Thermosynechococcus vestitus BP-1: one gene and its partner. Each later gene encodes a partner of the first gene's protein in a complex. Links are inferred from orthologs where the notes say so. Each region holds a gene or a part of one and is shown in the gene's direction. Other genes may lie near its edges.

Evidence for each region. Proteins that work in one complex are often made in the same cells at the same time.
Region 2: the proteins of mnmG (region 1) and mnmE are in contact, whole or in part, in a solved structure (PDB 9HIP), measured with the Escherichia coli proteins. The link is inferred for Thermosynechococcus vestitus BP-1 from one-to-one orthologs.

What each region holds. Positions count from the first base shown.
Region 1 is NC_004113.1:533,911-538,943, forward strand. What follows is about bases 867-3,852. They hold mnmG (tRNA uridine-5-carboxymethylaminomethyl(34) synthesis enzyme MnmG), read left to right. Parts: upstream 867-1,395; coding sequence 1,396-3,309; downstream 3,310-3,852. Other genes in these bases: TLL_RS02730 (YggT family protein), read left to right, coding at 1,074-1,364; TLL_RS02740 (urease accessory protein UreD), read left to right, coding at 3,316-3,852. In the rest of the region: TLL_RS02725 (hypothetical protein), read right to left, coding at 1-781; more of TLL_RS02740, read left to right, coding at 3,853-4,140; TLL_RS02745 (EcsC family protein), read left to right, coding at 4,137-4,982; TLL_RS02750 (cation:proton antiporter), read right to left, coding at 4,946-5,033. UniProt on the Escherichia coli protein: NAD-binding protein involved in the addition of a carboxymethylaminomethyl (cmnm) group at the wobble position (U34) of certain tRNAs, forming tRNA-cmnm(5)s(2)U34.
Region 2 is NC_004113.1:982,316-986,570, forward strand. The notes cover bases 1-2,996. They hold mnmE (tRNA uridine-5-carboxymethylaminomethyl(34) synthesis GTPase MnmE), read left to right. Parts: upstream 1-791; coding sequence 792-2,201; downstream 2,202-2,996. Other genes in these bases: petA (cytochrome f), read left to right, coding at 1-770; TLL_RS04865 (ABC transporter ATP-binding protein), read left to right, coding at 2,205-2,996. Outside these bases: more of TLL_RS04865, read left to right, coding at 2,997-3,941; TLL_RS04870 (MinD/ParA family ATP-binding protein), read left to right, coding at 4,059-4,255. UniProt on the Escherichia coli protein: Exhibits a very high intrinsic GTPase hydrolysis rate. Involved in the addition of a carboxymethylaminomethyl (cmnm) group at the wobble position (U34) of certain tRNAs, forming tRNA-cmnm(5)s(2)U34.

The sequences.
Region 1 (5,033 bases):
CTGCCCACAGGGGACTCCAAGGCCCAAGGTTGAGTACTAGAGCCGCAATCGCCACGCTACTGCTGAGCCATGTCAGCCATTGGGAGTAGATATTTGCCCTTGGCTTCTGGGTTTGCAGGTGTTCAACGGTTTGCTGAAGCTGCTCGACTTCTTGGTTGAGACCTGCAATCTCATGGTGTAGCCCCTCAATTTCACGATCGCGATCGCTCACCGTGGCCTGGCAAGCCGCCAGTTCTGCTTCTTTTTCGCGACAGGTGGCTTCAATCGTGGTTAAGGAAGCGGTTAATGTGGCCGTTTGTCTGGCATATTCCTCTTCAAGGCTACTACTGCGCTGGTAGGCGGTTTCTAGCTCTTGGCGGTAGCGATCGCAATTCTCCCGCAGGACTTCATTGTCGGCTTGGCTACTGTTGAGGGCATTCGTCAATTCTGCCACCTGCTGGCGATAGTCCCTGACTTGAGTTTGCAGTTGCTGTTGCTGGTTTTCTAACTCTTGGCAGCGGTTTTGCAGCCATTCCACCTCTGAGCGCAATTGCTCAATTTCTTGGCGCTGGCGATCGCGCTCCTGTTCACTACGGGCAACCAATTCCTTTAGCCCTTCGATACGCTGGGCTTGTTCGCCAACCATTCTGTGCAGGCGATCGCACTCTTCCTTCAACCGTTGGACAGACCCCTTGTACTGCCGCTGTACCCAAGCCCGCAAAAACGATAGACCAGAGATGGTAAATCCAATTAGGGCATAGGTGCCCACCAGTATATGACCCGTGGCCGACATCTGTAACATATTAAACCCCTGAACTTGAGTTGAATGTCAACGAAAACGCCGCAATCCAGAATACAGCCCTTTTCCCAAGGAGGGAACTCGCCCAAAACAGCCAAAGCTGCTGTCGGAGAGGGCTCTCGACTTTTTATCCTTTGGCGATCGCTCCCCTATGCAGGCCCAGAGCGATAACTTTTGGGAATCAATGCAGAAACCTGTATTTTCTAGTCTAGCGAGGGAGAATGACTACTGGGGTTAGCTGCTTGATAGCCTTGGTACAATAGGGGATGCACTTGAATTTGCAAGGGGAAGACCAATGACTGAGGCAGCTGTATTGCCCATTCTGTTGATGGGGATTGCGAACTTTTTGCAAATCTACTTAATTATTCTGCTGATTCGCGTCCTTCTGTCGTGGTTTCCTAATATCAACTGGTATAATCCGCCCTTCTCGATTCTGAGTCAGTTAACGGATCCCTACCTGAACATCTTTCGCGGTCTGATTCCCCCCATCGGTGGTCTTGACTTTTCGCCGATCATTGCCTTCTTCCTCTTGCAATTCATTGTTCAACTGTTGGCGGGGTTCTCCAGTAGCGCCACGTTCTTCTAAACCACTGCTGGCTCGTTAGGGGGCAATCGCCATGTCAACACTGCCTGCGTTCCAAGATGAATTTGATGTTATTGTTGTCGGTGCCGGTCATGCGGGCTGTGAAGCCGCCTTGGCAACGGCGCGGTTGGGCTGTCGTACCCTCCTGCTGACCCTCAACCTCGATAAAATTGCTTGGCAGCCCTGTAATCCGGCAGTGGGTGGTCCTGCCAAATCGCAACTCGTGCACGAAGTGGATGCCCTCGGAGGGGAAATTGGCCGTGTCAGCGATCGCACCTATGTGCAAAAGCGTCTCCTGAATGCCTCACGGGGTCCAGCGGTCTGGGCGCTGCGGGCGCAAACGGATAAGCGCGAATACAGCGCCGTCATGAAACAGGTGGTGGAAAATCAGCCCAACTTGCTCGTCCGCGAGGGCATGGTCACGGATTTAGTCCTTGATGCCAATGACACGGTGATTGGGGTTGAAACCTACTTTGGCGTCGCCTTTCGCTGTCAAGCGGTGATTCTGACAACGGGAACCTTCCTCGGTGGCCGTATCTGGGTAGGGAATAAATCGATGCCCGCTGGTCGTGCTGGCGAATTTGCCGCAGAGGGTCTCTCCCAAACCTTAGCCCGCCTCGGCTTTGAGGTGGATCGTCTGAAAACAGGAACCCCTGCGCGGGTGGACCGGCGATCGGTGGACTACAGCAAGATGGAGCCCCAGCCCCCGGATGAGCAAGTGCGCTGGTTTAGCTTTGATCCTACAGTATGGGTGGAAAGGCCCCAAATGAACTGCTACTTGACCCGCACCACCCCTGAAACCCACCGGCTCATCCGTGAGCATCTCCACCTCACTCCTGTGTATGGTGGTTGGGTTGATGCCAAAGGCCCCCGCTACTGCCCCAGCATTGAGGATAAAATTGTCCGCTTTGCCGATAAAGAAAGCCATCAAATTTTCATTGAACCCGAAGGCCGCAATACGCCTGAACTCTACATCCAAGGCTTTTCTACGGGACTGCCAGAACCACTGCAACTGCAACTATTGCGCACGCTGCCGGGGCTAGAAAACTGCATCATGCTGCGTCCGGCCTATGCGGTGGAGTATGACTACTTGCCGGCAACCCAGTGCTTTCCCACCCTCATGACCAAGAAAATTCAGGGGCTATTTTGTGCCGGACAAATTAACGGCACCACTGGCTATGAGGAAGCAGCCGCCCAGGGAATTGTGGCCGGGATTAATGCCGCTCGCTTTGTTCAGAGGAAACCCATGATCACCTTCCCGCGGCAAGAGAGCTACATCGGTACCCTTATTGATGATCTGTGTACGAAGGAACTGCGGGAACCCTACCGCATGCTCACTAGCCGCTCGGAATATCGCTTGGTGTTGCGATCGGACAATGCCGACCAGCGGCTTACCCCCTTGGGGTATGAGATTGGTTTGGTGAGCGAAGCCCAGTGGCAGGTGTTTCAAGCCAAGCAACGCCGTCTTGCCGCGGAGACGCAACGCCTTCAGACAACCCGCATTAAAGCCCATGAACCGGTGGGTGAAGCGATTGTCACTGCCACAGGTCAAGCGATTAAGAGTGCTATTGCCCTGGAGGAGCTGCTGCGGCGATCGGGGGTACATTACGAGCTATTGGATCGCCACGGCCTTGGCAATCCCGACTTGACGCCCCAAGAGAAAGAGGCGGTTGAAATTGCCATTAAGTACGCCGGCTACATTGAGCGGCAACAACGGGAAATTGAACAGATTGCCCGCCAAGAACAGCGTCCTCTGCCTGTGGATTTGGATTACTTTGCCATTCCTACCCTGTCAATGGAGGCACGGGAGAAACTCAGTGCCATCCGCCCCCTCACCATTGGTCAAGCGAGTCGTATTGGGGGGGTCAATCCGGCGGATATCAATGCTCTATTGGTCTATCTACAGGTGCAACAGCAGCGGCAATCCCTGACGGCAGTGGGGGGCTAAGACAAAGTGGCCGGCTGGTTAGGTGAATTGGAGCTGGTCTATGCTTGGCGGCGGGGGCAAACGATTCCAGTGCGGGCTTATGCCTCGGCACCCCTGAAGCTGCAACGGTCGTTTTATCCCGAGGGAAAACCGATCTGCCACAGTGTGATCCTGCATACGGCGGGGGGCTATGTGGGGGGCGATCGCCTGCACCAAAAGATTACCCTTGAACCCCAGTGCCGTGTCCTGTTGACAACGCCTGCCGCTACCAAGGTCTATGGTCGTGCTCAAATCCCTGTGGAGCAAACGCTCCACTGTCATGTTGCCGATGAGGCGGTTTTAGAATGGCTCCCCCAAGAAACGATTATCTTTGCGGGTGCTCAATTTCACCAACGCCTGCGCATTGATCTTGCCCCTCAAGCACAGGTGGGCCTTTGGGAGATGACCCGCTTTGGCCGCACGGCTCGCGGTGAAGTCTTTAATCGTGGCTATTGGCGTTACCACACGGAGGTATGGCAGGGGGGCGTCCCCCTGTGGATTGATCGCCAGCGGATTGAGGGTACGAAAATGATGCTGACAGCAATGAATGCTTTGCAGGGGTGTCCCCTCATGGGCACATTGGCTTGGGTCGGTAGGGAAGTGAGCAGCGAACAGATCCAACGGCTGCGGGATTTAGCGATGGGGATCCAGGGGGAGATGGGTGTCAGTACCCTGATTCGTGGGGTGGTTTGTCGCTATCGCGGTCATTCCATGGCGGAATTACGGCGCTGGTTTGTGGCGGCTTGGCAGTTGCTGCGGCCGGGGCAAGGTTCTCATCCTTTGGTTTGCTATCCCCGGGTGTGGCCCCGATGAACCGCAGGCGTGCTCTTACGGATTACGAGCGGCAACAAATTAGAAACATCAGTGCTTGGCTGCGAGAGGAAACGACCCCTCTGCAACAGGCGGTGCAATGCGTCAATGCCGCAGTTGAGCGTCATATCTGTGGGATGTTGTCCCCTGAACACCTAGCAACTCTGCGTAAGGCGGGGGAGCTCCTGCTCGCCAATAGTGATCACGCTTGGCAACACTTGAAACAGCGATTGGGCAGCGGTCAGATTCCAGTCGAGCACTGGCAGGATATGAAGGATCAACCCCTCGAGGTGTGCGATCGCCTGCAAGGGAGCGTTGCCGGTGCAGCCTTGACCAAAGCGGCCGTTGCAGCCCTAATCACTGCTCCCCTTGACTTTCTTGGTGAATTGGTGGATGTGGGGTTTGCTTTGCTGCTGGGTCTCAAAATCATTCAAGAGGTGGGCTTGTGCTATGGCTTTGGCAGTGAGACCTCAGTTGAACGGCATATCCTATGGGGCACGTTGCGGATCAGTTTTGCCGCCACTGGCAAGGAACGTCAGCATCTATTGTTGAGTTTGCTGCATCCTTCTGAGGAAAACGAACGGGGGGCGATCGCCGGCCTCTTGGAGGATAGTGCCTTTGAGGTCTTTAGCGACAACACGGCGGAGGCGGTGTTGAGTCGTGCATTAGTGACGTTGAGCGAAGAATTGAGCGGCGAGTTGATCCCCATGATTGGCATTGCGTTGGGGGTTCTCGAAAGCGAAACATTTGCCTGCCAGGTGGCAACGACGGCGCGATATGTTAATCAGTTGCGTTGGCTCCTGCGTGCTCACGGTGGCAGCGGCGTCGATCTCGCTTGCAGTTGATCGCCAATGCGGCGTAGGGCATCCATAGGTCCGGTGAGGAGGAGGCGATCG
Region 2 (4,255 bases), 450 kb from region 1 along the record:
AGCCTATCCAAGTTGAAGTGCCCCAGGCCGTTACCCCCGATTCCGTTTTTGAAGCGGTGGTAAAAATTCCCTACGATACTAGTGTGCAACAGGTGTTGGGGGATGGCTCTAAGGGGGGTCTGAATGTCGGTGCGGTGCTGATGCTGCCAGAGGGCTTCAAAATTGCTCCCCCCGATCGCCTCCCTGAGGAGCTGCAAGCCAAAACCAGCGGCATTTACTACCAACCCTACAGTGACGATCAGCAAAACATTATTCTCGTGGGTCCCCTGCCGGGTGAGCAGTATCAGGAAATTGTTTTCCCCATCCTCGCCCCCAACCCTGGGACGGATAAATCGATCCACTTCGGCAAATATGCTGTCCATGCCGGGGGCAACCGCGGTCGCGGCCAAGTCTATCCCAACGGCGAAAAGAGCAACAACAATGTCTTTACGGCACCGATCGCCGGCACCATTACTAGTATTACCCCTAACCCCGATGGCAGCACGGCGGTGGTGATTACCCCCGAGAATGGCGAAGCCGTGACGGAAACCGTTCCCGCTGGCCCTGAGCTCATTGTCCGTGAAGGCCAAACGGTGGTTGCTGGTGCAGCCCTGACCAACAATCCCAATGTGGGTGGTTTTGGCCAAAAAGACACGGAAATTGTCCTTCAGGACCCCAACCGCATTAAGTGGTTGCTGGTCTTCTTTGCCGCCATTACACTTTCCCAGATTCTCTTGGTTCTGAAGAAGAAACAGGTGGAGAAAGTGCAAGCAGCGGAGATGAGTTTTTAGGGAGTTGTATCCCCAAGGGTTGTGCGACACTTCCATGACACGATTGCGGCGATCGCCACGGCTATTGTGCCCCAGCAAGGGAGTATCGGCATTGTCCGTCTCTCCGGCGCCAAAGCGGTAGCGATTGCCCAATCTTTATTTGAGGCCCCTGGCAAGCAGCCTTGGGAATCCCATCGTATTCTCTATGGCTATGTCCGAGACCCCCAAACCAAGGAACGGGTCGATGAAGCGCTCCTGCTTTTAATGCTTGCTCCCCGTTCCTATACCCGTGAAGATGTGGTGGAATTTCACTGTCATGGTGGTCTCATCCCTGTTCAGCGCGTGCTGCAACTTTGTGTGGCCGCCGGGGCACGCCTCGCAGATCCGGGGGAATTTACACTCCGGGCTTTCCTCAACGGTCGCCTTGATCTCACCCAAGCTGAGAGTGTGGCTGAACTGGTGGCTGCCCAATCCACCACCGCCGCCCAAATAGCGCTGGCGGGTCTGACGGGCAAATTGGCTCGCCCTCTCCAGCAGATTCGGCAAACTTGCTTATCTCTGTTGGCAGAAATTGAAGCGCGACTAGATTTTACTGACGAGCTACCTCCCCTTGACCCCGCAGCCATTGCTGAGCAAATTCGTCAGTTACAACATCAGGTAGAGGCATTTTTAGCCACGGCAGAGCGGGGAGCACTGATTCGCACCGGACTCAAAGTGGCAATTGTTGGTCGCCCTAATGTCGGTAAGTCGAGTTTGCTCAATGCCTGGAGCCGGAGCGATCGCGCCATTGTCACCGATTTACCGGGCACCACCCGTGATATTGTTGAGTCTCAATTGGTTGTGGGTGGGATTCCAATCCAAGTGCTTGATACCGCAGGCATTCGCGAGACCGATAACCTTGTGGAACAAATTGGCGTCCAGCGATCGCGCCAAGCCGCCCTCAGCGCTGATCTCATTCTCCTGGTCATCGATGCTAGTCAAGGGTGGACCGCCGCCGATCAGGCGATTTACGACCAACTCCAGCTAAAACAGCGGCGGCAGCAAGCGCCTCAGTCAGTCTTAGTTGTTTTGAACAAAGCGGATCTCCTCAGTGAAACCACAGAGGTTAAAGATATTCCATTGCCCATTGCCCCCATTCCCACCGTCCTGCTTTCGGCTCTCAGTCAAAGGGGAATTGAGCAGCTTGAGGACGCCATTTTGCACCTTGTCCAGGGTCAAGGGGTGAGCGCCGCCAACCTAGACTTTGCGATCAACCAACGCCAAGCCGGGCTCTTGGAACAGGTCCACCAATCCCTCAATCATGTGCTTGCGGCCATTGATGCCCAACTGCCCCTGGATTTTTGGACAATTGACCTGCATGCGGCTGCCCGGGCCCTTGGCACATTGACGGGGGAAGAGGTCACCGAGTCAGTCCTCACAGAAATCTTTAGCCGCTTTTGTATTGGTAAATAGGCCATGCTGGGCAAAACCAGTTATCGTTTTCTTCTTCCCTATGTATTGCGCTATTGGCGAACCCTCTCCCTAGCACTGCTGTGTACGGTGGGCTTTGTGGGCACGGCCCCCTTGGCTGCTCAGTTAGTGGGTCAAACCTCGGAACTAGTGGGGACAGGCAATGTGAGGCAGTTATTACCGTGGGCAGGGGCTGCCATCCTGCTCTTTCTGGGGCGGGGGATCTGTCAATTTGGTCAAGATGTGTTGATGGCCGATGCTGCTTTTCGGGTGGTTTACGATATTCGTTTAATTTTGTATGCCCACCTGCATCGCCTTGGGGTGGATTTTTTTGAGCGCATGGGCAGTGGTGATCTCACCTACCGATTAACGGGGGATGTGGAGGCGATCGCCATGGTCATCACTAGAGTATTTCAACAACTTTTGCCTGCTTTGTTAACAGCGATCGCCCTCATGGCCTATATGTTTTATCTCAACTGGCCACTCACCCTAGCGGCTTTGATCATCACTCCCCTGATGGTGGCCGCAATCAGTTGGTTTGGTGAGCGCTTACGCACTGCTTCGCGGCGTAACCAAGATGCCCTTGGCGGACTGTCCTCCTACCTTACGGAAACCTTCGCGGGAATTCGCTTAATCAAGGCATTTGCCACGGAGGAGACCATCTTGCACCGCTTTCAGCAAGAGGCGGAAAAGAACCGCCGGGCCTATTTCCAAATTGCTCGGATTCAGTCAACGCAGTACCCTGTGGTGGGTTTCTTAGAAGCCTTGAGTATCATGAGCTTGTTTTTGCTGGGGACATGGCAAATTGGCGCCGGCAATCTCACACCCGCCCAATTGATTAGCTTTGGCGCCGCTGCCGCTTTACTCATCGATCCCGTCAATCAAATCTCCAGCAGCTATAGCTCCCTCAAAGTTGCTGAAGCCTCTTTAGATCGGAGTTTTAGCCTATTGGCGATTGCACCGAATGTGCAGGAAGTCAGGGATGCCCAACCCCTACCCCCCATTACTGGCAAGGTGGAATACCGCCATGTGTGGTTTGCCTATGAGCTTGATCAACCCGTGCTGCAGGACTTCAATCTCCTGGTGCAGCCTGGGGAAGTGGTGGCGCTGGTTGGCCATTCCGGGGCAGGCAAGTCAACCCTCATTAACCTCCTGCTGCGGTTCTACGATCCCCAAGCGGGGCAAATTCTCATTGATGGCATTGATATTAAAACCGTCACCCTCAAGAGTTTACGGCGGCAAATTGGGATTGTTCCTCAGGAAACGATTCTTTTCTCAGGGACCATTGCCCAAAATATTGCTTTTGGTGACTCCGAACCGGATTGGGAACGACTCATTGAGGCAGCCAAAATTGCCAATGCCCACGACTTCATTGACCGCTTTCCCGATGGCTATCAGACATGGGTGGGAGAAAGGGGAATTAACCTTTCTGGGGGTCAGCGCCAACGCCTGGCGATCGCCCGCGCTGTTTATGCCGATCCACGGATTTTAATTTTGGATGAGGCGACCTCCGCTTTGGACTCCGAATCAGAGACCTTAGTGCAAAATGCCTTGGAGAAGGCAATGAGGGGGCGCACTGTCTTTATGATTGCCCACCGTTTGGCCACGGTTCGTCGGGCCGATCGCATTCTTGTTCTAGAGCAGGGGCGGATCATTGAAAGTGGCAGCCATCAAGAACTGCTGGCCCAGTCTGCCCGCTATGCCCAGTTCTACACCCAGCAGTATCTCCCAGACGGGAAATGACCTTTGTGCTGATGGAGTGGCCCTTTGGCTTCTATCTTCTGAATTTGGGAGGGGATGTTTCCGCAATGGCCGGATGTGAAAATAGACGTTGAATTCTTAAGATCAGCGAGGACGGCTATGGGGAGCATTATTTCTGTGCATTCTTTTCGTGGGGGCACAGGCAAATCCAATACAACCGCAAATCTGGGCTGTACCTTGGCGATATTGGGCTATCGGGTGGCGATCGTGGACACCGATATTCAATCCCCCGGTATCCATGTGCTCTTTGGCCTTGAGTCGGAAGATACGGAACATGCCCTGAATGATTACCTCTG